3 regions of the Streptomyces venetus genome follow, and region 3 is predicted to be linked to each of the others. Evidence: riboswitches for the same ligand, from Rfam matches in the RefSeq annotation. Region 3 holds a riboswitch; each other region holds the start of a gene.
The links. A riboswitch is a leader RNA that binds a small molecule or an ion and turns the genes downstream of it on or off. The one in region 3 is predicted to bind cyclic di-AMP.
Positions count from the first base shown of each region.

Region 1: linked by a shared signal. The riboswitch ahead of ABEA82_RS07960 (C40 family peptidase) and the one ahead of ABEA82_RS08970 (transglycosylase SLT domain-containing protein) in region 3 are both predicted to bind cyclic di-AMP.
Region 2: linked by a shared signal. The riboswitch ahead of ABEA82_RS17520 (transglycosylase family protein) and the one ahead of ABEA82_RS08970 (transglycosylase SLT domain-containing protein) in region 3 are both predicted to bind cyclic di-AMP.

Region 1 covers NZ_BAABET010000002.1:672,502-682,701, forward strand. The annotation lists gene ABEA82_RS07945 (esterase/lipase family protein) at 1-671, shown strand, start outside; gene ABEA82_RS07950 (M23 family metallopeptidase) at 812-2,464, shown strand; gene pcrA (DNA helicase PcrA) at 2,517-4,994, opposite strand; cyclic di-AMP (ydaO/yuaA leader) riboswitch at 5,285-5,456, shown strand; gene ABEA82_RS07960 (C40 family peptidase) at 5,465-6,634, shown strand; gene ABEA82_RS07965 (SLAC1 family transporter) at 6,740-7,675, shown strand; gene ABEA82_RS07970 (hypothetical protein) at 7,653-8,006, opposite strand; gene ABEA82_RS07975 (C40 family peptidase) at 8,431-9,498, shown strand; gene ABEA82_RS07980 (LuxR C-terminal-related transcriptional regulator) at 9,509-10,200, opposite strand, start outside.
Region 2 covers NZ_BAABET010000005.1:89,444-99,643, forward strand. The annotation lists gene ABEA82_RS17490 (class I SAM-dependent methyltransferase) at 1-526, opposite strand, end outside; gene ABEA82_RS17495 (NAD(P)/FAD-dependent oxidoreductase) at 736-2,148, opposite strand; gene ABEA82_RS17500 (Ppx/GppA phosphatase family protein) at 2,570-3,511, opposite strand; gene ABEA82_RS17505 (DUF501 domain-containing protein) at 3,508-4,038, opposite strand; gene ABEA82_RS17510 (FtsB family cell division protein) at 4,086-4,562, opposite strand; gene eno (phosphopyruvate hydratase) at 4,682-5,971, opposite strand; gene ABEA82_RS17520 (transglycosylase family protein) at 6,251-6,946, opposite strand; cyclic di-AMP (ydaO/yuaA leader) riboswitch at 6,951-7,117, opposite strand; gene ABEA82_RS17525 (LysM peptidoglycan-binding domain-containing protein) at 7,346-8,305, opposite strand; gene ABEA82_RS17530 (cytochrome P450 family protein) at 8,430-9,725, opposite strand; gene ABEA82_RS17535 (nucleoside triphosphate pyrophosphohydrolase) at 9,778-10,200, opposite strand, start outside.
Region 3 covers NZ_BAABET010000002.1:872,051-882,250, forward strand. The annotation lists gene ABEA82_RS08930 (tetratricopeptide repeat protein) at 1-43, opposite strand, end outside; gene ABEA82_RS08935 (DUF6668 family protein) at 202-708, shown strand; gene ABEA82_RS08940 (amidase) at 765-1,931, shown strand; gene ABEA82_RS08945 (flavodoxin family protein) at 2,055-2,636, shown strand; gene ABEA82_RS08950 (ABC transporter permease) at 2,656-3,540, opposite strand; gene ABEA82_RS08955 (ABC transporter ATP-binding protein) at 3,527-4,540, opposite strand; gene ABEA82_RS08960 (LolA family protein) at 4,962-6,212, opposite strand; gene ABEA82_RS08965 (polyprenyl synthetase family protein) at 6,444-7,454, opposite strand; cyclic di-AMP (ydaO/yuaA leader) riboswitch at 7,959-8,137, shown strand; gene ABEA82_RS08970 (transglycosylase SLT domain-containing protein) at 8,141-8,920, shown strand; gene ABEA82_RS08975 (HAD family hydrolase) at 8,884-9,732, opposite strand; gene ABEA82_RS08980 (GNAT family N-acetyltransferase) at 9,927-10,200, shown strand, end outside.

The DNA of each region.
Region 1 (10,200 bases), 200 kb from region 3:
ACGGCACCGCCCAACTACCGACGGAGGCCAAGCCCCCGGTCGTCCTGCTGCACGGCTTCATCGACAACCGCTCGGTCTTCGTCCTGCTGCGCCGCAGTCTCGCCCAGCACGGCAGGCAGCGGATCGAGTCCCTCAACTACTCGCCGCTGACCTGCGATCTGCGCATCGCGGCAGAGCTGCTCGGCCGGCGCATAGAGGAGATCTGCGAACGCACCGGCGCCGAGCAGGTGGACGTCGTCGGGCACAGCCTCGGCGGCCTGATAGCGCGGTACTACGTGCAGCGGCTCGGCGGGGACACCCGCGTCCGGACCCTGGTCACACTCGGCACGCCGCACTCCGGAACCCGGGCGGTGCCCCTGGCCGACGCGCACCCCATCGTGCGCCAGATGCGCCCCGGCTCACCGGTGCTCGAGGAGCTCACTCGACCGGCCCCGGGCTGCCGCACGCACTTCGTCAGCTTCTGGAGCGACCTTGACACGGTGATGGACCCGGTGGAGACGGCCCGCATCGACCATCCCGATCTGACAGCGCAGAACGTGCGAGTGACCGGCATCGGCCACCTCGCCCTGCCCGTGCACCCCGCCATCGCCAACGGCATACGGCAGGTTCTCGACACGGCCCGCCCGGGTGAACCGTCCACCGGCCACGCCGACGGGCTGACGGTGGCCTAAAACCATCCACGCCACCCGCACGCCCCGCCGCGCGGAACTCGTCATACAACCGACGCTCAGTACTCAAGCCCCGATCAACCTCGAACAAACTTCGAACACAGGGCCAAACCCGCGCCCGCAGTCCGCCAAAACACGGCCGAATGCCCGTTTCCTGCGCGCGTGAAACCTGCCGAAGATTGTCGTGCCCGCGTACCGCCGGGTACAGTCGCCGCACTGCTCTGGCAGCCCCTGTTGTCGAGGCGAAAGAGAAGTTGGTGAACGACCGTCACCCGTCGGGGACCATGACCCCGGCTCCGGCTTCCGACGCCGACTCGGCGCACTACGCGTCGTACGGCACCCAGGAAGCCCAGTACGGCGACTTCACCACGTACGGCGACTACGCCGCCACCGGTTTTGACGCCACCGGCACCGACGGCAGCGGTTTCGCCGCCACCGGCCACACCACCGCGACCTTCGCCACCGACCCCCTCTTCGGCGATCTGCCGGACAGCGGCCACCACACGGGCACGTACGGCACCGGCCACTGGCCCACCGGCACCCACGAGAACGTGCACTACGACGCGTACGCGGCCCAGCACCACGCCGCCGCCTACGACACCGGCGTGTACGACACGACGAGCTGGACGACCGGGCAGCCGCTCCCGGTCATCCCGCCGCAGGCCACCTCCCCGGACGCGACCGGGCAGTGGGACACCGGCGCCTGGCACCAGCCCGACCAGTCCGGCAACCCGGCCGACCAGACCCAGCAGTGGGACTGGGGCACGCAGTCCTTCGACACCGGCGCCTACGACGCCACCCAGTGGAACTCCGACGGCACGGCCGCGGCGGCCCCCGAGGCGTACGAGCAGCACGGCGAAGCCTTCGACCAGCTCGAGACCGCGACGTTCGAGCAGGTCGGCTACGACGAATCCACCGGTGCCCTCCATCTCGACCCCGCCGCGGACGGCGGTGATCCGGCGACCACCGGTGAACTGCCCACCGTGGCCCCACTCCTGGACGGCCAGGAGGAGGACGCTCCGCCCCCGGGCTCACGGGCGGCCTCACGTGCCGCGTCCCGTTCCCGCCGCCGTACGCCCCCCAAGCGCTCGGCGCTGTTGACGATCGCGGTGCCCTCCGCGTGCGTGATGGGTGTCGCGGGGATCGCCGCGGCCTCCGTCGGCAGCCTCACCGACGACAGTGCCGCGGAGGCGCACACGACCGCGGCGGACGCGCAGCCGGTCAAACCGGCCGCCGCCAACAACAAGCTCGACACCCAGTTGCAGAGCCTCTCCGCCGGCGCCGACGACTTCGCCGACCGGGCCAGCCGCACGCAGGAACGCATCGACCTCAAGGCCCAGCAGGCGGCCGAGCGGAAGCGGGCGGCGGAGGAGGCGGCCCGCAAGGAGCGGCTGCGCCCGAAGTTCGCCATGCCGGTCGCCCGCCACGGACTCAGCGCCCAGTACGGCCAGGCCGGCATCAACTGGATGTCCCTGCACACCGGCATCGACTTCCCCGTCTCGTACGGCACGACCGTGATGGCCGCGACCGACGGCACCGTCCGCACCCAGTGGAACAGCGCGTACGGCAACATGCTGATCCTGACCGGGAAGGACGGCACGGAGACGTGGTACTGCCACCTCTCCACCTACACGGTCCCCTCCGGCACGTCCGTGAAGGCCGGCGATCCGATCGCCCGGTCCGGCAACTCCGGCAACTCGACCGGTCCTCACCTGCACTTCGAGGTGCGCCCGGCCGGCGGCTCGCCGATCGACCCGCTCCCGTGGCTGCGCAGCCACGGCGTCGACCCGACGTAACGTCTCAGCAGCCCCCGCCGCGCGTGCGAGCGGGGGCCGGCATCCGACCGGGCTAGAGCTTCTCCACCGGTGCGTACCGCAGCAGCAGCCGCTTCGGCTTGGTGTCCCCGAAGTCGATCGTCGCCTCCGCGTTCGCGCCCGTGCCCTTGACCGCGACGACGGTCCCGAGCCCGAACTGGTCGTGCGTGACACGGTCCCCGGCCGCCAGCGCCACGACCGGCTTCTCGGAGGTCCGGCGCGTGGCGAAACCGGAGGCGCCCGACGCCGACGAACGCGAGCGGGACGACGACAGCGAGGCCGCCACCGCCGAGACGGGTCCGGAGGACGCGGGCGCGGTCGCTCCCGTCCGCTTCCACTCCAGGTGAGTCGGGGGAATCTCCTCCAGGAACCGGGAGGGCGGGTTGTACGACGGCTGACCCCAGGCGCTGCGCATCGTCGACCGCGTCAGGTACAGCCGTTCCCGTGCGCGTGTGATGCCGACGTAGGCCAGGCGGCGCTCCTCCTCCAGCTCCTTGGTCTGGCCGAGGGCGCGCATGTGCGGGAAGACGCCGTCCTCCATGCCGGTGAGGAAGACGACCGGGAACTCCAGGCCCTTGGCGGTGTGCAGGGTCATCAGCGTGATGACCCCGTCGCCGTCCTCCTCGTCCGGGATCTGGTCGGAGTCGGCGACCAGGGCGACCTGCTCGAGGAAGTCGGCGAGGGTGCCCTGCTCGTCTTCGCCGCGCTCCTGCTCGAACTCCATGGCGACGGCGGCGAGCTCCTGGAGGTTCTCGATCCGGGTCTCGTCCTGCGGGTCGGTGGAGGCCTGCAACTCGGCGAGGTACCCGGTGCGTTCCAGCACGGCCTCCAGCACGGTGGCGGGTCCGGCGCCGGACTCGACGATCGTACGGAGGTCCTCCATCAGCGCGTTGAACCGCCTGACCGCGTTGGTGGAGCGCGCGGCCATGCCGTACGCCTCGTCGACGCGCTTCAGGGCCTGCGGGAAGCTGATCTTCTCGCGCTGGGAGAGGGCGTCGATCATCGCCTCGGCGCGGTCGCCGATGCCCCTCTTGGGGACGTTGAGGATCCGGCGCAGCGGCACCGAGTCCTCCGGGTTGGCCAGCACGCGCAGGTAGGCCAGGACGTCCCGGACCTCCTTGCGCTCGTAGAAGCGGACACCGCCGACGACCTTGTAGGGCAGGCCGACGCGGATGAAGATCTCCTCGAAGACACGGGACTGGGCGTTGGTGCGGTAGAAGACGGCGACGTCGCCCGCCTTCGCCTCGCCCGCGTCGGTCAGGCGGTCTATCTCCTCGGCGACGAACTGCGCCTCGTCGTGCTCGGTGTCGGCGACGTACCCGGTGATCTGCGCGCCGGTGCCCGCGTTGGTCCACAGGTTCTTGGGGCGGCGGGACTCGTTGCGCTCGATGACCGCGTTGGCGGCGCTGAGGATGGTCTGCGTGGAGCGGTAGTTCTGCTCGAGCAGGATCGTCGTCGCGTCCGGGTAGTCCTCCTCGAACTGGAGGATGTTGCGGATCGTCGCCCCGCGGAAGGCGTAGATCGACTGGTCGGCGTCACCCACCACGCACAGCTCGGCGGGCGGGACCTCGGCCTCGGGCGGCACGTCGACCGGGTGCTCGGAGGTGCCGACCAGCTCGCGGACCAGGGCGTACTGGGCGTGGTTGGTGTCCTGGTACTCGTCCACCAGCACGTGCCGGAAGCGGCGGCGGTAGTGCTCGGCGACGTCCGGGAAGGCGCGCAGCAGGTTGACCGTCGTCATGATCAGGTCGTCGAAGTCGAGGGCGTTGGCCTCGCGCAGTCGCGACTGGTACATCGCGTAGGCCTGGGCGAGGGTCTTCTCGAAGCCGTCGCTCGCCTGCGCCGCGAAGTCCTCCTCGTCGATCAGCTCGTTCTTCAGGTTGCTGATCTTCGCGCTGAACGACTTCGGCGGGAAGCGCTTGGGGTCGAGGTCCAGATCGCGGCAGACCAGGGCCATCAGGCGCTTGGAGTCGGCGGCGTCGTAGATCGAGAAGGAGGAGGTGAAGCCGAGCTTCTTGCTCTCCCGCCGCAGGATGCGCACGCACGCGCTGTGGAAGGTCATCACCCACATGGCGTTCGCGCGCGGGCCGACGAGCTGCTCGACGCGTTCCTTCATCTCGCCCGCGGCCTTGTTGGTGAAGGTGATCGCGAGGATCTGGCCCGGGTGGACGTCCCGCTCGGCGAGCAGGTGGGCGATGCGGTGCGTGAGCACGCGGGTCTTGCCGGAGCCGGCACCGGCCACGATGAGCAGCGGGGAGCCGGAGTGGACGACGGCGGCGCGCTGGTTGTCGTTCAGCCCCTCCAAGAGGGCGGCGGTGTCCACCACCGGGCGCGGGGCGCCGTCCCGGTAGTGGGTGTCCCGGTCCGGCGGCACGTCGAACTTCCCGCCGAACAGATCGTCCGGAACCTGCTCCGGTACGTGATCGTCCTCGGGCGGCGGCGGGGGCTCGTCCGCGGGGCCCCGCTGGGCCTGGAGGTCCGCCAGGAAGCTGTCGTCAAAGAGGCTGCTCATCGCTCTACGAGTCTAGGGCGCCCCACTGACAGCCCGCCGCCGCCCTGAGAACATCGCCGAAACGACCCCCTCGTCACCCTTCAGGGCCGGTCGATCACGGCCCGCGACGATCGACATAATTCCTGACGATTCACGATCAATCCCCACCAGTCGATCACTTTCAGCAACGCTCCGGGATAAGGTCACGAAAATGTATCGGGCATATCACCCATCAACCTTCACAAGGGCCACACGAGTTGGCTACCGTGCGGGCAGGCCGCACGACCCCCACCGGCGAACGTCGCCGGGCCGCGCGGCCTCCGCCGAGTCCGGTGTGCCGTAGCGGCAGCCGGAGCCGGGGACCCACCGAGACCTTGGGGTGAATCGGCCCGACTCCCTTCCCGGAGATGGCCGTAGGGCAACCCTTCCGAACCACCCGCCCGAACCCGACAGCTAACCCGGTAGGCGGAGCATGGAAGGAGTCGCCTCCCTTGGCGTCGCACCGCAAGTCGCGTCCCTCCGGTACGCGCGTAGCAGGCATACGGACCCCCGCCCTAGCGACGGCGGCCCTCACCTCCGTGGCCCTGCTGTCCCAGTCGGCCAACGCCGCCCCCACGGCCGACGACAAGCCCAGCCTGGAAGAAGTCGAGAAGAAGGTCGACGACCTGTACCGCCAGGCCGAGTCGGCGACCGACAAGTACAACGCGGCCAAGGAGAAGACCGCGAAGCAGCGCAAGCGCGTCGACAACCTCCTCGACGACGTCGCCCAGCGCACCCAGAAGCTCAACGAGGCCCGTGAGGAGCTGGGTTCCTTCGCCGCCGCCCAGTACCGCACCGGCGCCTCCGCCCCGGACACGGCGACGTTCCTGCTGGCGGACACGCCGCAGGACTACTTCGACCAGACCCAGCTGATGGACCGGATGACCGGCCGCCAGAAGGTGGCGGTCGACGACTTCGTCACCCAGCAGTCCGAGACGATGAAGAAGCGCCGGGAGGCCACCGAGAGCCTCGAGACGCTCACCGAGTCGCAGGGCGACCTGAAGACGGCCAAGTCCACCGTCCAGCGGAAGCTGGCCGACGCCCGCGAGCTGCTGTCGAAGCTGACGGCCGAGGAGAAGGCGCGGCTCGCGGCGATCGAGAAGAAGAAACAGGAAGAGGCCGCCCGCAAGGCCGAAGAACTGGCCCGGCAGCAGGCGGCGCAGCAGAAGGCGCGGGAGGAGGCCGCTGCCCAGCAGCAGGAGAGCGGTTCCTCGTCGTCCTCGGGCTCGTCCTCCTCCTCGGCCCCGGTGGACTCCTCGTACAGCTCCAAGGCCGACAAGGCGCTCGCCTTCGCCCGGGCCCAGATCGGCAAGCCGTACGTGTGGGGCGCCATCGGCCCCGACTCCTACGACTGCTCCGGCCTCACCCAGGCCGCCTGGAAGGCCGCGGGCGTCACCCTGCCGCGCACGACCTACGACCAGGTCAACGCCGGCACCACGGTCTCCCTCTCCCAGGCGCAACCCGGTGACCTGGTCTTCTTCTACGACGACGTCACCCACGTCGGCATCTACATCGGCAACGGCATGATGATCCACGCCCCGAAGCCCGGCGCCTACGTGCGCGAGGAGTCGATCTACTACGACGGCGAGTCGGCGATCCACAGCGTGGTGCGACCGGCCTGAGAGGCCCCCGCCCGAGGTCCTGGTCCGAGAGGTCTCCTACGTTTTTGAGGGGCACGCGCGCGTGCCCCTCTCATAACACGCGCGGCGCTCTCTAGCATCGGCGCTATGTCCGGCCCCTCCCCCTTCGCCACCTTGTGGGCGATGTATGCGCTGGCGACCGGCACGTTGTCGGTCGGTCTCGACTCGGCGGGGTACGAGGTCCTCTCCCGTATCACCCTTCTCCTGGCCTGCGGGGCCTGGCTGGTGTCGGTCGCGGATGTCCTCCGGCGGACGACCTGGCGGACGGAGACGCCCGCCGCGGTCACCACCCTGGCGGCGACCGCCGTCCTCGGCACCGGCTTCTCCGCGGCCGGCCGGCAGGCGCTCGCCGAAGCGCTGCTGGCGGTCAGCGCGCTCCTCTGGGCCACACTGCTCGTGGTGGAGGACAAGGAGCGGGGCGGGCCCGCGTTCCTGCGCTGTGTGGTCACCCAGGGGCTCGCCGTGCTCGCCGCCACGCTCGCCGCGGCCGTGTCGGCGGCCTGGCTCGCACAGGCGGCCCTGGTGGTCTTCTGGCTGGGGCTGCTGCTGTGCGGCCTCGCCCTGCCCCGTTCCGACCCCCGGCAGGTGGCCAGGGGGGCCGGGGACCATTGGCTGGCCTGCGGCGCGCTCGCCGTCTCGGCCCTCGCCGGGGCGAAACTCCTCAGCGCTGACAGCGCACGCCTGTATCTGTGGAACGACGAGAACCGGAGCGTCCTGCGCACGACGGCCGTCACGCTGCTCGTGCTCACACTGACCTGCTGCGTCGCCCTGCTCGTCGCCGAACTCGTGTGGCCCCGGCACCGCTACGACGTGCGGCGCTGGGCGACCGTGTTCGGCGCGGCCGCGTCGGCGACGGCCACCCTCGCCGTCGCCGCCGCCCTCGACGTCCCGTGGCTGGACGGCCTCGGGGAGGCACTGCTGTGGATCGCGGTGGCGGCGTGGCTCGGGTGCGCCGCCTGGACGGTCGCCTCGGCCCGGGCCGGCGAGGAGCCCGGCGGGGTCAGGTCCAGAGCACGGCGATGAAGACGTTCGCCGCCGTCAGAGCCCCGACCAGGCCGAACAGGCCCTTGTCCACCTTCTCGTCGTCCCGTTTCACGTAGACCAGACCGAGGATCACGATCAGCAGGGCCAGCTTCACGCCGATCTTCACATTGTTCACGGACTGGTCGTCGGCCTGGTTGAGGCCGACCAGGATCACCCCGGTGACCAGCATCGTCAGCGCGCCGTGCAGCATCGCGGGGGTGTAGCGGGCGGTGCCCTCGCCCATCGCCTTCATCTGGGTGAGGAAACCGCCCAGGAGCGACGCGATGCCGATGATGTGGAGGCCGACGACGAGGTGGATGAGTATGTCCATGAGGCCGGAGCCTAATGAGGGGCCCCGGAGCCGCCCGACACCGGCCCGTCTCCTGCATATATGCGCCCTATAGCACCCGGCCGCCGTCCTCCGCCCGCGTTTTCGGCGCATCGGTCATCACGCTGAGTTAATTCGACGGTGCCAGGGCGAGATCACGACCACATACGGTCACCGCCGGTCCTCTCGGGACACTTCCGCGCACCCGCCACCGGCCCGCAGCGGTGAGGTTTAGCGTCCTCCTCCAGGTGACCGGCTCCCCACCGCCGCCCGGGCCAGGGGCGGCAGTCGGGCACCACCGCCGAGAAGGTCCGGCGGCGGTCCGCTTCCCCTGTGCGGGCCGTCGCCGGACGCGCAGGCCGCCCGTCCGCTCCCCCAGGCGGCCGCACGCACCCACCGGCGGTCGAGGAAAGGACGTGGCCTCCAGGTGGCAGCGCACCGCAAGCCCCGCCAGCGCTCCGCGAGCGGCAACACGGCCCGTACGGCCGCCACGATCGCCCTCGCCGGCGCGGCGACCGCGACGGCCTTCGACGGCACCGGACACGCCGAACCGGAGCTCACCCCCGGTCAGGTCAAGTCCCGGGTGGACGGGCTGTACCGGGAGGCGGAGGTCGCCACCGAGAAGTACAACGGCGCGAAGGAGAGGGCCGAGGCGGCCGGGCAGCGGCTGCGGGACCTCCAGGACCGGGCGGCCCGCAAGGAGGACCGGCTCAACACGGCCCGCGAGGCCCTGGGTTCCGTCGCCGCCGCGCAGTACCGCGAAGGCGGCCTCGACCCCGCGCTGCGGCTCGCCCTGTCCGACGATCCCGACCGGTATCTCGAGAACGCCGAGTTCGTCGAGCGGACCGGCAACCGGCAGAAGGCCGCCGTCTCGCGCGTACGCCGGCAGCTCCGCGAGATCGAGCAGTTGCGCGGGGCCGCCCATATCGAGCTGACCTCGCTGAAGTCGCGGCAGCAGGAGCTGAAACGGCACAAGAAGACGATCAGCGCCAAGCTGGGCTCCGCACGGCAGCTGCTGTCCCGGCTCAGCGCGCAGGAACGTTCCAGGATCGGTGAGGCGCCGGGCACGGGCCGTGCCTCACGTGCGTCGACGGACCTCCGCGACATCCTCGCGGCCCCTGGCTCAGCCGCGTCCCAGGCGCCCAACTCCCGTGCTGCCGCCGCCGTGTCCTACGCCTACCAGAAGCTCGGCAGCCCCTACGTCTGGGGAGCGACCGGCCCGAACGCCTTCGACTGCTCAGGCCTCGTCCAGGCCGCCTACCGCTCCGCGGGCGTCTCGCTGCCCCGCACCACGTACTCCCAGATCGACGCCGGCCGCCGCGTCTCCCGCTCCGAACTGCTCCCCGGTGACCTGGTCTTCTACTACGCCGGCATCAGCCACGTCGGCATCTACGTGGGCAACGGCCGGATGATCCACGCCCCGAACCCCTCCGCCCCGGTACGGGTCGCGCCGCTCGACGAGATGCCGTTCGTGGGCGCCACCCGGGTGGTGTGACCGGGTCAGGTCACACCAGCCGTCGCGCCGTCGCCCACCTCGTCAGCTCGTGCCGGTTGGAGAGCTGAAGCTTGCGCAGGACCGCCGAGACATGCGACTCGACCGTCTTCACCGAGATGAACAGCTGCTTGGCGATCTCCTTGTACGCGTAGCCCCGGGCGATGAGCCGCAGCACCTCCCGCTCGCGCTGGGTGAGGCGGTCCAGGTCCTCGTCGACCGGCGGCGCGTCCGTGGAGGCGAAGGCGTCGAGGACGAACCCGGCCAGCCGCGGGGAGAAGACCGCGTCGCCCTCCTGCACCCGGAAGACGGAGTCGACGAGATCCGTCCCGGTGATCGTCTTGGTGACGTATCCGCGGGCCCCGCCGCGGATCACGCCGATCACGTCCTCCGCCGCGTCCGACACGGACAGGGCGAGAAAACGGACCGGCTGCTCGGTGTCGGCCATCAACGGGGCACAGCGGCGCAGCACTTCGACCCCGCCGCCACCGGGCAGGTGCACGTCGAGGAGGACCACCTCGGGCCGGGTCGCCGTGATGACCGTGACCGCCTGGTCGACGTCCGCGGCTTCGCCGACGACCTCGACTCCCGTCTGCTCGGTCTGCCCGATCTCGGCCTGGACGCCCGTACGGAACATCCGGTGGTCGTCCACGAGGACCACGCGCACGCGACGCCCGCCCGTGCCGCCGCCCGCGTCCGCGGGCC
Region 2 (10,200 bases), on a different contig from region 3:
CCGGGGCGGGCCAGTAGGCGCAGGAGTACACCATGGACGGGCCGAGGACGATCTCGTAGAAGTCGTTGCCGACGTCGTAGTGGTGGCTGATGGCGCGTCTGTCGCTGCGCTTGGTGTGCAGGTGGCGGCGGGGGCTGCGGGCCTCCTCGCGCGGCGGGGCGGGCGGCAGCGGGCTCCCGGCGAGCTTGACCAGGCCGCGTACGGCGGCGCGGACCTCGGGCTCGCGCAGGGCCTGGGCGAGGGTGCGGGCGTCGTCGCCGCGCTCCCAGACGAGTCCGGCCAGCAGGTCGAGGGCGGCGTACAGATCGCCCTCGATGTCGAGTTCGCCGGCCACCCAGGCGCGGGCCAGGCCGAGTTCGCCCGGCTTCCACAGCAGGCGGCGCAGGGCGCGGCGGTTGCGTACGACCAGGGTCGGCGCACCCGGCGGACCCGCCTGCGAACCGTCCCAGGCGTGGATGCGCACGGGGAGCGGTGCTCCCAGCAACTGTGCGAAGAGGCCCTGTAGCCGCGGTGCGGCGTCTGCCATGGTGTACACCTCCGTGACAGCGAATCCCGGAATGTCCGACACCACGTAAACACCCGCGGGGCTCTGCCGCAGTCCCCGGCACGCGTCATGTCTGGGCAAAACCGCTACTTCGGCCGCGCGGTCGTGCCACGGCCGGCCCACACGCCGAAGGACCTCCCGCACCACGGATGGCGGGAGGTCCTTCGGTCAGGACGGGGCGGGACCGGGCGTCAGGAGGCCTTGGCCTTCTCCTCGGTCTTCTCCGCCTTCTTCTCGGTGGTCTTCTCCTTCGGCGGAGCGGCCACCGGGGCCGGCTTGGCGGCCTCGTAGAACTCCTCGCGCGGGGTCTCCATCGCGCCGAGGGAGACGACCTCGCGCTTGAGGAACATGCCGAGCGTCCAGTCGGCGAAGACGCGGATCTTGCGGTTCCAGGTCGGCATCGCCAGGCCGTGGTAGCCACGGTGCATGTACCAGGCGAGACGGCCCTTGAGCTTGATCTTCATCTTGCCCATGACGATCATCGCGACGCCCTTGTGGAGGCCGAGACCGGCCACCGCGCCCTTGTTGGCGTGCGAGTAGTCCTTCTGCGGGAAGCCCCGCATGCCGGACAGGACGTTGTCGCCGAGGACGCGGGCCTGACGCAGCGCGTGCTGGGCGTTCGGCGGGCACCAGGCGTTCTCGTTGCCGGCCTTGCGGCCGACGAGGTCCGGCACCTGGGCGTTGTCGCCCGCGGCCCAGATGTAGTCGGTGCCCTGGACCTGGAGGGTCGTCGCGCAGTCGACGTGGCCGCGGGGCCCGAGGGGCAGGCCGTAGCGGGACAGGACCGGGTTGGGCTTGACGCCGGCGGTCCAGACGATCGTGTTGGAGTCGACCTCGAGGCCGTTCTTCAGCACCACGTGGCCGTCGACGCAGGAGTCCATGGAGGTGGACAGGTAGACCTCGACACCGCGGCCCTCGAGGTGCTCCTTGCCGTACTTGCCGAGCTTGGGACCCACCTCGGGGAGGATCTTGTCGGCGGCGTCGACGAGGATGAAGCGCATGTCCTCACGGGACACGTTCCTGTAGTACTTCGAGGCGTCCCGGGCCATGTCCTCGACCTCGCCGATGGTCTCCGCACCGGCGAACCCGCCGCCCACGAAGACGAACGTGAGGGCCTTGCGGCGGATCTCCTCGTCGGTCGTGGAGTCGGCCTTGTCGAGCTGCTCGAGGACGTGGTTGCGCAGGCCGATGGCCTCCTCGACGCCCTTCATGCCGATGCCCTGCTCGGCGAGGCCGGGGATCGGGAAGGTGCGGGAGACCGCGCCGAGCGCGACGACGAGGTAGTCGAAGGGCAGCTCGTACGCCTCGCCGACCAGCGGGGCGACGGTGGCGACCTTGCGGTCCTGGTCGATGGTGGTGACCCGGCCGGTGAGAACCTCCGCCTTGGGCAGCACGCGTCGCAGCGGGACGACGACGTGGCGCGGGGAGATGTTGCCGGCGGCGGCTTCCGGGAGGAAGGGCTGGTAGGTCATGTACGACCGGGGGTCGACGACCGTGACGGTCGCCTCGCCGTAACGCATCTTCTTGAGGATGCGCCGAGCTGCGTACAGGCCTACGTACCCACCGCCTACTACGAGGATCCTGGGACGCTCCGTGGTGCTCATGCCATCGAGTATCCACCCGCCTCAGGGGGGTGGCTCGTGCGCCCCTTCACAAGCTCCGACAAGGGGTGTGTTATCCTCCGCGACTCGCGTGATCCATGTCATGGTGACAACCGGGATCCTTTGTGCGTCCCGAGCCGTTGTCAATGCCGCGTGAGCTGCCTCTCTGGCTCGAAGAGGCCTCCGTGAGGTGCCGCCGGAGCCCGCTTCCCGACCCCCTCCGAAGCACCCCCATATCACGCTTCTGAACGCGTTCAAGGGCTGGTTGGGCCCCCAGGTGGGTCAACCGGACCCTTGTTGTCGCTCTGGAGGGCCGAATTCCTTGTGAAGAACTTCACGAACTTTCCCGACGAGCTGTCGCCGAGGGGCCCGTCCGAGCCCCCCGGAGACGCTCATCCGTGATCCATGCCTGCTCAGAAGCGGCCTACGCCAGCGACCAGCCGATGCCGTCGAGGATGTCGTGCTCGCTCACCACGACCTCCTCCGCGCCGATCCGCTCCATGATCGACAGGAGCACGAGGGCCCCCGCACCGATCACGTCGACCCGGCCCGGGTGCATGGAGGGCACGGCCGCGCGCTCGGCGTGCGTGGAGCGCAGCAGCCACTCGGTGATCTCGCGGACCTTCTCGTGGGAGACGCGGGAGTGGTGGATGACCTCCGAGTCGTACTCGGGCAGCTCCTGGGCGATCGCCGACACGGTCGTCACGGACCCGGCCAGGCCGACCAGCGTGCGGGCCTCGCGCAGCGGAACCGTCTCCTCGGCGAGGTCGAGGGCGGCCTCGATGTCCGCGCGCATGGCCGCGATCTGCTCCTCGGTGGGCGGGTCGCTCACCACCCCGTCCCGGACCAGGTGCCGCTCGGTCATGCGGACGCAGCCGACGTCCACCGAGCGCGCCGCGCGCACCCGGTCCTCGCCGACCACGAACTCGGTGGAGCCGCCGCCGATGTCCACGACGAGGTAGGGCTTCGCGAGGTGGTCGCGCCCGGCGAGCTCCTTGGTGGCGCCGATGAAGGAGAACTCGGCCTCCTGGTCCCCGGAGATCACCTCGGGCTCGACGCCCAGGATGTCCAGCACGCCGCGCACGAACTCGTCCCGGTTCTCGGCGTCCCGGGAGGCGGAGGTCGCCACGAACCGCAGCCGCTCCGCCCCGTGCTCCTTGATGATCCCGGCGTACTCGCGGCACGCCGCGAAGGTCCGCTGCAACGCCTCGGGAGCGAGCCGGCCGGTGCGGTCGACGCCCTGCCCGAGCCGCACGATCGTCATCCGGCGGTCCAGGTCGACCAGCTCACCGGTGGCCGGGTCGGCGTCCGCGACCAGCAGGCGGATCGAGTTCGTACCGCAGTCCACGGCGGCGACACGGGTCACTTGGCGTCCTCCTCGACGGCCGTCACACACGGGCCCTTGCGCCACCACTCCGGCAGCATCGCGATCGCCTCGTCCCCGAGGGGGTTCACCCCGGGGCCCGCGGCCAGCGAGTGCGCCACCAGCACGTGCAGGCACTTCACCCGGTCCGGCATGCCGCCCGCGCTGGGGAAGTTCTTCAGCTCCTCGATCTCGTCGCGGCGCCGGACGTAGTCCTCGTGGGCCGCCCGGTAGGCCGCCGCCAGCTCCGGGTCCGCGGCCAGCCGTTCGGTCATCTCCTTCATCACGCCGTTCGCCTCCAGCGTGCCGATCGCCGAGGCGGCGCGCGGGCACGTCAGGTAGTACAGCGTGGGGAACGGCGTGCCGTCCGGCAGCCGCGGTGCCGTCTCGACGACGTCGGGCTGCCCGCACGGGCACCGGTGCGCGATCGCGCGCAGACCGCGCGGGGGCCGACCGAGCTGCTGCTTGAAGGCCTCGACGTCCGCGTCGGTGGGCTCGGTGCGCGGGGTGGTCGGCGGGGGCGTTTCCATGACTGTGTTCTGACTGTCTTTCTCTGATCGCCGGCTGGGGGTTCAGGTCACTGACCGGAGGCGTCGGACTTGTCGACGCCGTCCCAGACGTTGAGGTACCAGGGGCGGTCGGCCGCCCCGAGGTCGGTGCGCGACTGCTTCGCCGCGTGCGGGTCGACGACGATGAATCCCGTCTCCCCCGGCATCACGTAGTGCAACCGCTGCCGGATCTGCTGCTCGGCATACGCGTCGTCCTGCCAGCGCGCCTTCTGGTCGCGCAGCCGTTCGACGCGCTGCCGCGCCTGCTGCTGTTCCTTCTGGAGGTCGTCGATCTCGGCGCCCTGCGAGACGTACTCGCGCATCGGGTAGGCGAGCGCCACGATCAGCGAGCACATCACCAGGGCGAGCAGCGCGGCCCGGCCGGTCAGCCGGGAGCGGCGGGCCTGGCGCCGGGTCTGGGAGCGGTAGACCCGGGCCGCGGTCTGCTCTCCGAGCAGCCGGATCCTGGTCGCGGTGGAGAACCGGTCCCGGTCCTTCACGGCCATGTCTGCCCGCCTCCCGCTCACGTCCGATGCGCGTACGTCCCCGCACACGGTACGGGACCGAGTACGGGGACGTACGTACGACGCTTCCTCGCGGGGCCGTGCCTCAGCCCTCGCCGTGCCTACTGGCCGGCGGAGCGGAACCGCGGGAACGCGCTGCGCCCGGCGTACACCGCGGCGTCGTCGAGGATCTCCTCGATGCGCAGCAGCTGGTTGTACTTGGCGACACGCTCGGAGCGGGCCGGGGCGCCGGTCTTGATCTGGCCGCAGTTGGTGGCGACGGCCAGGTCGGCGATGGTGACGTCCTCGGTCTCGCCGGAGCGGTGGGACATCATGCACTTGAAGCCGTTGCGCTGGGCCAGCTCGACGGCGTCCAGGGTCTCGGTGAGCGAACCGATCTGGTTGACCTTGACCAGGAGCGCGTTCGCGGCGTTCTCCTCGATGCCGCGGGCGAGGCGCTCGGGGTTGGTGACGAACAGGTCGTCGCCGACGAGCTGGACCTTGTCACCGAGCTTGTCGGTGATGGTCTTCCAGCCCTCCCAGTCGTCCTCGAACAGCGGGTCCTCGATGGAGACGAGCGGGTACGCGTCGACGAGCTCGGCGTAGTACTCGGTCATCTCGGCGGCGGAGCGGGTCTTGCCCTCGAAGGTGTAGGAGCCGTCCTTGTAGAACTCGGACGCGGCCACGTCGAGGGCGAGGGCGATCTGCTCGCCGGGGGTGTAGCCGGCTTCGTTGATCGCCTCGAGGATGAGGTCGAGGGCCTCGCGGTTGGAGCCGAGGTTCGGGGCGAAGCCGCCCTCGTCGCCGAGGCCGGTGGCCAGGCCCTTGCTCTTCAGGACCTTCTTCAGCGTGTGGTAGACCTCGGCGCCCCAGCGCAGGGCCTCGGAGAACGACTCCGCGCCGATCGGGGCGATCATGAACTCCTGGATGTCCACGTTGGAGTCGGCGTGCGAGCCGCCGTTCAGGATGTTCATCATCGGCACCGGCAGCAGGTGCGCGTTCGGACCGCCCAGGTAGCGGAAGAGCGGCAGGTCGCTGGCCTCGGAGGCGGCGTGGGCGACGGCGAGGGAGACGCCGAGGATGGCGTTGGCGCCGAGGGAGCCCTTGTTGTCGGTGGCGTCCAGGTCGAACATCGCCTGGTCGATCAGGCGCTGCTCGGTGGCGTCGTAACCGACGAGCTCCGGGCCGATCTGCTCGATGACCGCGAGGACGGCCTTCTCCACACCCTTGCCGAGGTAGCGGTTCGAGTCGCCGTCGCGGAGCTCGATGGCCTCGAAGGCGCCCGTGGAGGCGCCGGACGGGACGGCGGCACGACCGGTGCTGCCGTCGTCGAGGCCGACCTCGACCTCGACCGTGGGGTTGCCTCGGGAGTCCAGGATTTCCCGGGCTACGACGACGTCGATGGACGGCACGAGCATCTCCTTCTTGATGTGACGCGGTTACGCGGGCCGCTCGGGCCCAGCGAGGTGCGGGCCGGTGGCTCGCGACATGAGCCTAACCGGCTCGCGGCGATCGGCCACCGGGTCGCCCACCCCATGGACAGAACCGAGAGTAAATTGTTTCCGAACGGAACAAAGCCGGGGCGCAAAGGCCGGCGGAAAAAACCCCGCCCCGGCGCGTACGGGGGAGGACGCACCGGGGCGGGGAGCCCGTGGGGACGGGGGCCGCCCGAGGTGGGCGGGGGCCGCTGCTTACTTCAGGTGCAGCTGCTGGCCCGTGTAGATGAGGTTGGCGTCGTCGATGATGTCCTTGTTCAGCTGGTAGAGCTTCTCCCAGCCGCCCTGGACCTTCTTCTCCTCGGCGATGGAGCTGAGGGTGTCGCCCTTGACGACCTTGTACTCGCCGTCACCCTTCTTGACCTTCTTGCCGGTCGGGGTGGTGACGGTCTTCTTGGCGGCCGGGCGCTCGTCGGAGCGGGAGGCCGGCTGCTGCTGGGTCTCGCGGGACTCGGTGCTCTGCTGCTGGCTCTGCTGCGAGGAGCTGCCGGAGTCGCTCGAGGAGCCGCCGCCGGTGGAGGCGCCCGACAGGCCCTTGCCGCAGACCGGCCAGGCGCCCTTGCCCTGGCTCGCCAGGACCTTCTCGGCGACCTGGATCTGCTGGTCCTTGCTGGCCTGGTCGGCGGTCGAGGCGTACTGGGTGCCGCCGTACGCGGACCAGGTGGAGGCGGAGAACTGCAGACCGCCGTAGTAGCCGTTGCCGGTGTTGATGGACCAGTTGCCGCCGGACTCGCACTGGGCGACGGTGTCCCACTCGGAGGTGGTGGCGGCGGAGGCGGTGCCGGTCGCCATCAGCGGGGCGGCGACGGCGGCGCCGGTGACACCGGCGACGGCGATGGCACGGCTGGCCTTGGACGGACGGCGGTGCTTGCCCTTGCTGGAAAACAGCATGGAGAGATCCCCTCACCGACGCCTGCGAGGTGAGCTGTCGGGTTCGGGCCGGTTGAGTTGCCCGGCCGCGCCCCTCCCGGGACACGGCTTCACCCCTAGCCCTTCCGGCACAAGTGGCCGGTCGGGCACCTACCTTGGGTCCCCCGCTCCTGCCTACGGCGCTTGACGCGACGACTGTTCCCGTACGGCCGCTGGCAGGATTCGGCGTTGCGGCAGCCGGGGCTCGTGGTGACGAGCGGTCACGACGTTAGGCACGGGATCCGCGGAATTTCAAAGACGATCAAGGCTTCTGAGATCTATCTCTCACGGACCCCAAACGGGACATTCGCCGCGAACCATGACGCGAACTCGTGGGGTTACGGGGTGACTTCCGCCCCCGTTTCCGCACTGCCCGAACAGCTACTTCTCGTCCGCTTCGCCCTCCACCGCGAGCTTCTCACCGGGACGGATGAGGTTCGGGTCGTCGCCGACGGCCTTCTTGTTGCCGTCGTAGAGCTCGTGCCATCCGCCGCTGATGTCAAGGGAGTCGGCGATGGACCAGAGGCTGTCGCCGACACCCACGATGTAGGCGCCTTCGGAGGCGTCACGGGAACTCTCGGCGCCGCGCGAGGCGTGACGGCCCGTGGACTCGTCCGCACGGCCGCTGTCGGACGTCGAGGTTTCGTCGGCGCTGGGGCCGCGGTGCCTGCCGGAGCCCGTGTCGGCCGGCGCCGAGGAGTCGCCGCCCTGCTTGGAGTCGGACGTGTCACGCTCGGGGGTGGCCGACGGAGAGCTGCCGGGCTGCTGCTTCTGCGACGACTCCCCGGATTCACCCGAATTGCCGGACTTGCCGGTCTCGTCCTTCGAGTCCGACGACGTGTCGGGCGACGACGACGGGGAAGAGGAGGGGTCGTCGGAGGGGGAGGAACCGAGCGAGTCGAGCAGACCGGGCGAGTCCGTCGAACCGGAGGAGTCGGAGGAGGAGTCGGAGGAGTCCGATCCCTTGCCCTGCTCCAGGCCGGAGAGCAGCCCGCAGGTACGCCAGGCGCCGACTCCCTGGTCGGCGAGGATTCTCTCGGCCACGGCTATCTGCTGGGAGCGGCTGGCCAGGTCGGCGCTCGCCGCGTAGTCGAGGCCACCGTTGTTCTCCCAGTCCTCCTGGGAGATCGCGAGGCCGCCGTAGTAGCCGTTGCCGCTGTTCTGGCTCCAGGCGCCGCCGGTCTCACAGTCCGCGACCCGGTCCCAGGTCGTGCCGTCGGCCGCGCTGGCGCCGGAGGCTCCGAGGAGCGGGATCGCGATGGCGGAGCCGGTCACTCCGGCCGCGAGGAGGAGAGCCGGAGCCTGGCGGGGGCGACGGTGCCGACCGTTCCCGGAGAGCATACGGAGACCTTTCGCGAGGGAAGCAGTGACCGGCGCGGCGCAGGTGACCCTGGCGCGCTGATGGGTGAACGTATCGGCAGACGATCACTTGTCACAAGTTCATGCCGCGTAGATCACGTGAAGATCACAGTGCTGATGTTTCGTCACTCTTGGCCGGCGCGAACTCCACCGGCAGCGTGCGCAGCCCGCGCATGATGAGGCCGCCGCGCCATCTCAGCTCGGCCGGATCCACCGCGAGCCGCAGGTCGGGGAGGCGGGTGAGGAGGGTGGCGAGCGCGGTCTGGCCCTCCAGCCGGGCGAGCGGGGCGCCGAGGCAGTAGTGGATGCCGTGGCCGTAGCCGAGGTGCTGGTTGTCGCGGCGGGAGAGATCGAGCACATCCGGGTCCGTGAACCGCTCCGGGTCCCGGTCGGCGGCGGCAAGGACCACGAGGACCGGGTCGCCTGCCGCGATGCGCTGCCCGCCGATGGTGAGCGGCTCGGTGGCGAAGCGCCAGGTGGCGAGCTCGACGGGACCGTCGTAGCGCAGCAGTTCCTCGACGCCGGTCTCCAGGAGCGCGGTGTCGTGGGCGGCCAGGGACCGCTGGAGCCGCTCGCGCTGCTCGGGGTGGGTGAGCAGGGCGTAGGTGCCGTTGCCGATGAGGTTGACGGTCGTCTCGAAACCGGCGAACAGCAGGATGAAGGCCATGGCCGCGGCCTCGTTCTCGGTGAGGTGCTCACCGTGGTCGGAGGCGCGGATGAGCCCGGAGATGAGGTCCTCGCCCGGGGCGGGTTCCGCGGGCAGCGCCTCCCGCTTGCGGTGGATCAGATCGGCGAGGTAGCCGCGCATCTTCTTCACGGACCGCGCCACCCCGCCCCGGGGCCCGCCCTGGTGACGGATCATCATGCCCGCCCAGTCGCGGAAGTCGTCCTGGTCCTCGCGAGGGACGCCGAGCAGGTCGCAGATGGCGTAGATGGGGAGCGGAAACGCGAACTCGTGGATGAGGTCGGCGGACCCCTTCTGCGCGAACCCGTCGATGAGACGGTCGGTCAGCTCCTGCACCCGTGGCGCGAACTCGGCGACCCGGCGGGGTGTGAACGCCTTGGACACCAGCCGCCGCAGCCGGGTGTGGTCCGGCGGGTCGATGTTCAGCAGATGCGTCATCAGCTCGGCCTTGCGCTCGCCGGGGATTCCGGTCTTGCCCTTGGCGTGCGCGGGCTCGGCGTGGTGCGCCGGGTTCTTGGAGAGACGGTGGTCGGCGAGGGTCTGCTTGGCGTCGGCGTACCGCGTGACCAGCCAGGCCTCCACACCGCTGGGAAGCCGCGTCCTGTGGACGGGGCTGTGCTCGCGGAGCCAGGCGTAGGCGGGGTAGGGGTCGCTCGCGAACTCCCAGGTGAAGAGGTCGGGAGCGGCGGGAGTGCTGGGCTGGGGCTGGTCGGTCACTCCTCGACGGTATCCGGCGTGCCGCGGGCCCCCTGCCCGCCCCGGGGCCTGCTCAGCCCTCGGCCTCCCGTATGGCGTCCCGGTACGCGCGGGCCGCCGCCCTCAGGGCCGCCTCCGGGTCCACGCCCTCCGACTCCGCGCGGACCGCCAGGGCCAGCAGCTCGTAGCCGATGCCCTCGACGGGCGGGAGCGGTATGTCCAGGTGCGCGGTGCGGGCGCGGGACGCCAGCTTGGCGGCGAGCGCCAGGCCGGGCTGGCCCAGGGGGATGCCCTCGGTGACCGAGGTGCGCTGCTTCTCGACCGCCTTGGTGCGCAGCCAGTGCGCCTTGACCTCCTCGGGCGTGGTGGCCGTCGCGTCACCGAAGACGTGCGGGTGGCGGTGGATCAGCTTGGCGACGATGCCGGCGGCCACGTCGTCGATGGAGAAGGCGTCCTCCCCGTCCTCCGGGCGGCCCTCCTCCGCGATCCGGGCGTG
Region 3 (10,200 bases):
CCTGCTTCTGTTCCCGCTTCTTCTCGCGGCTGAGTCGCGACATCGTCCCCTCACTCGGCGTCGTACACCTACGGTCGAGTGTGTCCGCTCGCTCCCGTTTCTCACGTCACCGCGGTGTCACAGGCTCGTCCCAAGGGCCGTATGCCCCGCGCCATCGTTCCGTATGGCATGAAGAGCTGGAGCACGAGGGAGGAGAGGGGCATGCACACAGGCATGCGACAGGGACCCGAGATCTGGATCCGCGGCCCGGTGACCACCCCGGAGCCGGGGCCGCCGCCGGAGCCCGGGCACGCCCATGCCGGGGCACGGCGTTTCTCCTGGGTCGGCACGCACGGCGGCGCGGGTGTCTCCACCCTCGCCACGGTCTACGGCGGCCATGACAGCGGCCGCGCCTGGCCCGGGCCGGGCGGTCCCCCGTCGGTGCTGCTGGTCGCGCGGACGCACGCGGCCGGGCTGGACGCGGTGGCGGGGGCGGTGGAGGTCTTCCGGCGCGGGCAGGCGCCGCCGGGGCTCGACCTCGACGGTGTCGTCCTCGTGGCGGACGCGCCGGGCCGGCTGCCGCGCCCGCTCGCCCAGCGGGTCAAGTCCCTGGAGTCGGCGATCGACGTGTACCGGGTGCCGTGGGTAGCGGCCTGGCGGCTCGGCGAGCTGGGTCGCCCGCCGCGCGAGACCGCGCCCCTGGCACGGCTGACGGGAGCGGTGCGCTGACGGCCGCCGCGGCGCTGTCGGCCGGGGAGATCGCGGCGGGCGTACGGGCCCGGGAGCTGCGTGCGGTCGACGTGGTCACGGCGGCGCTGGAGCGGATCGAGCGGGCCGATCCGACGCTGTGCGCGTTCGTCGAGGTGTGGCGCGAGGAGGCGGTACGGCGGGCGGGCGAGTTGGACGCGCGACTCGACCGGTGCTTCGGGAGTCCCGGGGAGGGCGTGGCGCGTCCCCGCGAGATCACTCGTACGAGCGATGGCGCGAGGGCCGGCAGAGGCGGTTCGCTGCCGCTTGCGGGCGTTCCCCTCGCCGTGAAGGGGCGGCACGGGTTGCGGGCGGCGGGGCCGCTGCTCGCCGCCGGATGTGTCGCCGTGGGCGCGACCTCCGTGCCCGGGCCGGGGACTGCCTGGCAGACCTGGGGACTCGGTGCTCGGGGCCGGACGGTGAACCCGTGGCGGGCCGACCGTACGCCGGGCGGCTCGTCGGCCGGGGCCGCGGCGGCGGTGGCCGCCGGGCTGGTGCCGCTGGCCACGGGCGGCGACGGGGCCGGGTCGGTGCGGATCCCGGCGGCGTGGTGCGGGGTGGTCGGCTTGAAGACGACACGCGGACGGCTGCCCTCCGCCGACCGTACGGGTCTCGCCGTGCCCGGGGTGCTCGCCCGTTCGGCGTCCGACGCGGCGAGCTGGTGGCACGTGATGTCGCGGGAGGCGGCAGCGGCCGGGCCGCCGCTGCCCGTCACCGCCGTCTGGTCCTCCGACCTCGGTTTCGCGGAACCCGACCCGGAGCCCGTCGCGCTCGCCCGGGCGGCGGTGGAACGGCTCGAGGCAGCCGGTGTCGTACGGCTTGTGCGGCCGCGGGTGCCGCCGCGGCTCCTGGACCCCGGGCCCGCCTGGCTCGCCCTGCGCACACCCGGGGCCGATCCGGCCGGGGCCCATCGTGTCCGGGCGGAGAACGACCGGCGGCTGGCCGGGCTGTTCGCCGGGGCCGAACTGCTGCTGACGCCGACGGCACCCACCGCACCGCACGGCCACGAGGGGCCGGGAGACCGCTACTCCACCTCGCTCACCTGGGCGTTCAACCTCAGCGGGCATCCGGCGCTGAGTCTCCCGGCGGGCTTCGGCGGTGACGGCTGCCCGGCCGGGCTGCAGTTGGTGGCGCCGCACGGGCGGGAGGCGTTGCTGCTGGCCGTGGCGCGCGAGGCGGGGACAGAGGCGGGCGTCGGGGGATGAGGGCCGACCCTGGGTGGTTGACGGGCACCCTTGGCTAATTAGATGCGCACGCATATGATGCATACGCGCGTAATTGCTGCACGCCTGTCTTCTGCCGTACGCCTACCTTCTGGGGGGACCCCCATGACCCGCCGCTTCCTTTTCGTCCTGGGCAGCGCCCGCGCCGACGGCAACACCGAGCTGCTGGCCCGCCGGGCCGCCGAGCAGTTGCCGCCGGACGTCGAACAGCAGTGGATCGACCTCGCCGAGCATCCGATCCCCGACTTCGAGGACCTGCGGCACGACAGCGACCACGTCCGCCCGACCGAGGGCAACCTCGCCCTCCTGCTGGACGCCACCCTCGCGGCCACGGACCTCGTGATCGCCTCGCCCCTGTACTGGTACTCCGTCTCCGCGCACACCAAGCGCTACCTCGACCACTGGTCGGGCTGGCTGCGCACGCCCGGCGTCGACTTCAAGGAGACCCTGGCCGGACGCACCCTCTGGGGCGTCACCGCGCTCGCGCACCGGGAGGAGGTGGTGGCCGACCCACTGGTCGGGACGCTCAACAACTCGGCGGCGTACCTGGGGATGCGGTTCGGCGGGGTGCTCTTCGGCAACGGCAGCAAGCCCGGTGACGTGCTGAACGACACCGAGGCGCTGACCCGCGCCAAGACGTTCTTCGCGCAGGAGGCGCCGCTCGCCCGGTACCTGTACGAGGAGTGAGGGCCAGGAGGGGCGAGGGCTAGGCGGTGATGTCCTTCGTCGTGAAGCGCGCCCAGGCGGCCGAGCCGAACACCGCCGCGTACAGGGCCTGGAGACCGAGGTTCTTGGCGAGGTCGTCCCAGTAGACCGGTTCGCGCATGAGGTCGGCGAAGGACAGCCAGTAGTGCGAGAAGAAGTACGGCTGGAGGGCGTGCAGCTGCGGGATCTGGTCGAGGATCTGGACCGTGATCAGCAGTCCCACCGTGGTCGCCATCGCCGCGATGCCGCTGTTGGTCAGCGTCGAGACGAACAGGCCGAGCGCCGCGACGCCGATCAGGGACGCGGCGACGACCAGGGCGATCAGCAGGGCCCTGCCCAGGCCTTCGGCGAAGCTGATGTGCGTGCCGGAGATGGTCGTCAGGTCGCCGAGCGGGAAGAGGAGTGCTCCCACCGTCAGTGCCGAGACGGCGACGACGAGGGTGGCGGCCAGACAGAACAGCACGACCGTCGCGTACTTGGTGAGCAGCAGGCGGCTGCGGCCCGCCGGGGAGACCAGCAGGTAGCGCAGTGTGCCGGCATTCGCCTCGCCGGCGATGGCGTCGCCCGCCACGACGCCGATGGCCATCGGCAGGAAGAACGGGAGGGTGGCCGCCAGGGCGGTGAAGACGAGGAACAGGCCGTTGTTGGTGATCTGGGAGATGAAGGCCGGACCTCCGCCGCCTCCTCCGCCGCCGGCTGACGAACCGTCGCCCGTCTCGATCTTGACGGCGATGCCGACCAGGACCGGCACGCCCGCCAGCACGGCCAGCAGCGCGAGGGTGCGCCAGCGGCGGAAGGTGGTGGTGAGCTCGTTGCGCAGCAGCCCGAAGGTCCACAGCGGACTCACCGGGCGTGCGGTCTCGGCGACGACTTCAGCCCGCGACATCGAATCCCTCCCCCGTCAGCGCGACGAACGCGTCCTCCAGCGAGGCCCGTTCGACCGTGAAGCCGCGTACCCGGACGCCCGCGGTGACCAGCGCGGTGTTCACGTCGGCGAGGTCGCGGTCCGGTGGTTCGCCGGTCACGCGGTCGTCGGTGACGACCAGGTCGCCGACGCCCTGCTCCTTCAGCACGCGGGCCGCCTCCGCCGGGTCCGGTGTGGTCACCACCAGCCGGCCGCGCGCCCCGGCGGCCAGCTCGGCGACCGGGCCCTGGGTGATCAGACGGCCCTGTGCCATCACGGCCGCGTGCGTGCAGACCTGCTCGATCTCGTCGAGCAGGTGGGAGGAGAGGAAGACGGTCGTGCCGTCCGAGGCCAGTTCCCGTACGAGGGTGCGGATCTCGCGCATGCCCTGCGGGTCGAGGCCGTTGGTCGGCTCGTCGAGCACGAGCAGCCGGCGCGGCTGGAGCAGCGCGGCGGCGAGGCCGAGGCGTTGTTTCATACCCAGCGAGTAGGCCTTGGCCTTCTTGCCCGCGGCGGCCGTCAGGCCCACCCGGTCCAGCGCCGCGGCCACCCGGGCACGCCGGGTGCGCGGGTCGGCGGCCGGGTCGGCGGAGTCGTACCGGACGAGGTTGTCGCGGCCGGAGAGGAAGCCGTACAGGGCCGGGCCCTCGATGAGGGCGCCGACGTGCGGCAGCACGGCGCGGGTGGCCCGGGGCATGGGCTGCCCGAGCACTCGTGCCGTGCCGGAGGTGGGCTCGATGAGGCCCATCAGCATGCGGATGGTGGTGGTCTTGCCGGAGCCGTTGGGCCCCAGGAAGCCGAAGACGCTGCCCGCCGGGACGGTCAGGTCGAGCCCGTCGACAGCGAGCTGCCCGCCGCGATAGCGCTTGGTGAGTCCCCGGGTGGCGATGACCGCCTCCCCGTTCCCGTCCCCGCCCCCGCTCCCCACTCCGCGCCGCCCCGGCCCGGAAGCCGGCCCCGGCGTGGCGACCGGCTCCGACACGAGCTCGGAACCGGACGCGGCTCCCGACTCGGCTCCCGACCCGGACGCCGCCCCGGAGCGGGACGTCGCCCCAGAGCCGGACGCGGGTTCCGAACCGGACGGGGGCCTCGACTCGCGTCCCGAACCCGAGCCCCGCTCGGACTCGGGCACACGCCCCGAACCCGAACCCCGCTCGGACTCGGGCACACGCCCCGAACCCGCATCCGGCGCAGACCCCGAGCCGGACACGGACCCCGAACCCACCACGACCCCCGAGCCGGACACGAACCCCGGCCCAACCGCGGGCCCCGGCCCCGACCCCCGCCCCGGGCCCGAGTCCGGCTCGGGCGTCCGATCCGGCCGGGGTTGCGGATCCGGCTCCGCGGCGGGCTGATGGGCCATCGGCTTCCTCGTTCTCTCGGTGTCCCGTGGCGTACGGGACCTACTTGCCGGCGTCGGCCGCCTTCACCAGCGCGTCCTTGGTGACCATGCCGACGTAGACCTTGCCGTCGTCGGTGATCAGGGCGTTGACGAGGCGGGTGGAGAAGACCGTGCCCGAGCCGAACTTGCCGGTGACCTTGTCGCCGAGCGAGTTCATGAAGCCGCCGAGGTCGCCGCCGGCCCCGCCGGAGGGCACGCCCTCGCCGCCGGTGTCGAGGACGGCTATGGCGTTCCAGCCCTCGCCGAGGGTCTTCACGCCGTCCAGACCGCCGGCGCCCTTGCCCAAGTCCTCCCCGGCCTTCGGGGCGTGCCGGGTGTGCTTGCGCGCCCCGGCCTCGGCGGAGGCCTTCTCCTCGATGGCCTTCTTCTCGATGGCCTTCTCCTCGGTGACCTTCGCACCCTTCGGCGGGGTGAAGTCGAAGGTCGACGCGGCCGGCCGGTCGAAGCTCACCTGGGTGAAGCCCGCGTCGACGACGGCGGCACCACCGCTCGCCGGAGTCAGCGTGAACTTCAGCGGCGTACCCGTCTTCGCGTCCACCGCCACGGTGACCGCGCCGACCGTGGAGCCGGACTGCTTCGGCTTGATGAGCAGCTTGTAGGCGTCCCGGCCGGCGACCTGGGCGGTGCCGTCCACCGTCACGGAGGTCGTGTCGTCGACGGCCTTCAGGGCCTCTTCGGCGAAGTCCTTCGGCGTGGCCGGCGGCTGCCCCTTCTCGTGCTCCGGGCTCTGCGCGGCGGTGCCGTGGTAGACCTCGTTCGACTTGCTGTCGTAGCCCCAGACGTCCTTGCCGTTGTGGACGAGGCTGTACTCGGCGGCGTTCTCCAGCAGCGACAGCTTCTGCTTGTCCGGGCCGTCGAGCGCGACGCGCAGGGTGTGCGTGCCGGAGGCGAGTTCCGTGAGCTTGGACGTCGGGTCGGCGGAGGAACCGCCCTCGTCCGGGCTGGCCGCACCGGACATCAGGCTGCTCTCCAGCCCGCCGAGGTCCGGCAGTCCGAGATCCGTGCTGATCTTCACCGTGCCGGACAGCTGCTGCACGTCCGACTTCGCGATCTTCTCGATGAGCTGCTGCGCCGTGATCTTCGGGAGGTCGGGATCGCCCGAGTCGGCGAGTGCGGGGACCAGGCCGATCGTCGCGGCCGCCACCCCCATCACCGTGACCGGGACGACGTAGCGCGCGGCTTTGCGCCGCCCGGAGCGCTGCTCGTCGCCCTCCCCGGCGGTCGTGTTCTCGTCGGATGCGTACGGTGCCATGTGTGCCCTACCTCCGTGGTCGGCGGCGGCTGTCCGTGTCGTCCACGCACTCGTCCCTGAGCCGCCATTCTCACCCGAACAGGTGAGGAGTGGTGTTCTTCCGTGGTCTCCATCTGACCAAATCGGCCGGGGAGATACGTCAGACCGCGGGCTCAACTCCACGTACTGCTGGGGTATGACACGGAGGGGCTGCCTCTCCCCCGACCCGTAAGGGACGGGGGCGGACCAGGACTACCCGGCGCGGTGCACCACGGCGTCGCTCAGCTCCACGAGAGCCGCCTTCGCGGCGCACTCCGGCAGGGGCGCCAGGGCCGAGCGGGCGTCCTGGGCGTAGCGGACGGTGTCCCGCCGGGCCTGTTCCAGCGCGGGGTGGGCCCGCAGCAGGCGCAGGGCCTCGGCGTGCCGGACGTCGTCGGTGAGGTCGGAGTCCAGCAGCTCGCACAGGGCGATGTCGTCCGCGAGCCCGAGCCGGGCCGCCCGCTCGCGCAGCCGCAGCACCGGCATCGTGGGGATGCCCTCGCGCAGATCGGTGCCGGGCGTCTTGCCGGACTCGTGGGAGTCGGAGGCGATGTCCAGGACGTCGTCCGCGAGCTGGAAGGCGACGCCGAGCCGCTCGCCGTACTGGGTCAGCACGTCCACGACCGTCTCGTCGGCGCCGGACATCATCGCGCCGAACCGGCACGACACGGCCACCAGCGAACCGGTCTTGCCGCCCAGCACGTCCAGATAGTGCTCGACGGGGTCGCGGCCGTCCTGCGGTCCGGCCGTCTCCAGGATCTGCCCGGTCACCAGCCGTTCGAACGCCTCGGCCTGCACGCGGACCGCCTCCGGGCCGAGGTCGGCCAGGGTGTGCGAGGCGCGGGCGAAGAGGAAGTCGCCGGTGAGGACCGCGACGGAGTTGCCCCAGCGGGTGTTGGCGCTCGCCACCCCGCGGCGCACCGTCGCCTCGTCCATCACGTCGTCGTGGTACAGCGTGGCGAGGTGGGTCAGCTCGACCACGACGGCCGACGGCACGATACCGGGCGCGTACGGGTCACCGAACTGGGCGGAGAGCATCACGAGCAGCGGACGGAACCGCTTGCCTCCGGCCCGCACCAGGTGCTGGGCGGCCTCCGTGATGAAGGGCACCTCACTCTTGGTGGCCTCGAACAAGCCTTCCTCGACAGCCGCCAACCCGGCCTGGACATCGGCTTCCAGAGCCTGGTCCCGCACGCTCAGCCCGAACGGCCCGACGTCGGTCACGAGGGGTCTCCTGTCTGCTGTGTCTGCCGGTGATTACGCGGATTGTCGATAGGTCGCTGCCCTCACTCGAGTCAGCGTATCCGGTCACGTTTCGATCACTGCCAGCGCCCATGGTTACAGGCCGGGTGGTATCCGATCACGAGCTCCATGTTTTCGATCAGGCCATAAGAACAGACATTTATCGACTTACCGGGAGGTAGCGAGATATACACGATTTGCCAGGTTGCGTAAGCGAATTCCCTTTGCTGGCATTTGCCGCACAGGCTCGTGATCAGTGAGTTCGGTCACGTCGTCCCTTTTTGACACCCCCTCCGACACCAACCCGTACCCCCTTTCGCCAAAAGCCAGTTGAGCCTTGGCTCCCGCAAAGGATCAAGTAGCCCAAACCCCCCAGACCAAGGTCAACCGGCGCGATATGTGACTCCGGTGCTTGTTCCCGGCATGTGCTCTCGCATACGTTCCCGGCTTGTCCGGCGGACCGCCGAATCCTGCCGCCGCCCGGACGCCCCACACACACCGACTCACTCACGCAGGGCAGGAGCGGGGGACCCAGGTAAGTCGCCGGTCCGCACAGCGGACCGGCTCGGGGTGAAGCCGCGTACGGCAGCACGACGCCGTACGCGGCCGGGCACCTCCCGGCCCGAACCCGACAGCTCACCTCGCAGGCGCCGGAGAGGAACATCGTCATGGCCCGACGAGGCAAGCACCGTCGCATCAGAACCAGCCCGCTCACCCGAGGCGTCGTAGCCGTCGGCACCGGCGGAGCGGCACTCACCCTTCCGCTCCTCGGCGCGACGCACGCGAGCGCCGCCGAGCCCCAGAGCGCCCCCGCCGCCGCACAGTCCGTGCGCCAGGCGGCCCAGCCCGCCAAGTCCCTCACCTACACCGTGGTCAAGGGCGACACGCTCTACCGCATCGCGGACAAGTACGACGTGTCGGGCGGCTGGAAGCAGCTCTACAAGGACAACCGCGCCGCCGTCGGCGACAGCCCGAAGCTGATCCACCCGGGCCTGAAGCTGAAGGTGAAGACGGCCAAGGCGGACGCCACCGAGAAGCAGGCGACCAAGTCCTCCGCCCCGGCCAAGCCGGCCACGAAGCCCGCCACGGGCGTCGCCCAGGCCACCCCGGCCTCCGCGAAGACGTACGCGAACAACCTCGACGGGTGGATCCGCGAGGCGCTGGACATCATGGCGCAGAAGGGGATCCCGGGCTCGTACGACGGCATCTACCGCAACATCATGCGTGAGTCGTCCGGCAACCCCCAGGCGATCAACAACTGGGACTCGAACGCCGTCGCGGGCACCCCGTCCAAGGGCCTGCTCCAGGTGATCGACCCGACGTTCGCCGCCTACCACGTGGCCGGCACCTCCTTCGACCCGTACGACCCGGTCGCCAACATCACGGCGGCCTGCAACTACGCGGCTGCCCGCTACGGCTCGATCGACAACGTCAACGGCCCGTACTGATCCGCGCCGCCCAGCAGTCGCTCGAGGACGACGGCGATGCCGTCGTCCTCGTTCGACAGCGTGACCTCGTCGGCCACGGCCTTGAGTTCGGGGTGGGCGTTGGCCATGGCGACGCCGTGGGCGGCCCAGTCGAACATCGGGATGTCGTTGGGCATGTCGCCGAAGGCGATGGTGTCCGCGGGCCGCAGTCCCAGGTGCTCGGCGGCCAGCGCCAGGCCCGTCGCCTTGGTGATGCCGCACGGCTGGAGTTCGACCGTGCCGGGCCCCGACATCGTCACCGTCGCCAGTGAGCCGACCACCGAGCGGGCCGTCGCCGCCAACTCGTCGTCCGACAGCGAGGGATGGCGCAGCAGCACCTTGCTGATCGGCTCGCACCACAGATCCTCCCGCCGCTCGACCCGTACGGCGGGCAGGGTCGGGTGCGGCATGAGATAGCCCGGCTCGATGAGCGTCAGCCCGTCGACCCCGTCCTGGTCGACCGCGGCGTACACCTCCCCCACCTCGGCCTCGATCTTGCCGAGGGCGGTCTCCGCCAGTTCCCGGTCCAGCGTGATGGACCACAGCAGCCGGTCCGCGCCGGCGTCGTACACCTGCGCGCCCTGGCCGCACACCGCGAGCCCCGTGCAGCCGAGGTCGTCGAGGAGCGGCCGCACTCTCGGCGCCGGCCGGCCCGTCACCACGAGGTGCTGGGCGCCGGCGTCCGCCACCCGCGCGAGCACGGCGAGAGACCGGTCCGAGAGGGTGTCGTCGCCGCGCAGCAGCGTCCCGTCCAGGTCGGTGGCGATGAGTGAATATGCGAGGGGTGCGGCCATGATCAGAGAATACGGACAGCGCGCCGGTTCGTTTCATCGCGTGGTGGACACCGATTGCCCGATTGAGGGCCCCTCTGCACCAGTTGGCAACAACATGGTCCGCTACCTACCCGTGAGGCCGTCCCGAGCGGTACCTTCCAAGTGTCCAGGGGGGACTTGATCGGGGGGTCAGGTTGAGCAGAGGGCGCATTCGTGTGGCCGGGGCCGGGGAGCTCGGCGAGGCGGAGAGGGAGCGCTGGCGAGCGCTGCGCGCGGCGTCGGAGGCACCGCGCAACCCTTTCATGGAACCGGAGTTCACCGAGGCCGTGGGCCGGGTGCGGCCACAGGCACGGGTCGCGGTGGTGTACGAGGGTGTGGAGCCGGCCGGCTTCCTGCCCTACGAGCGCGGGCGGTGGGGACAGGGCCGGGCGATCGGACTCGGCGTCTCGGACGCGCAGGGCGCGATCCTGCGGCCGGGGCTGGACCTGG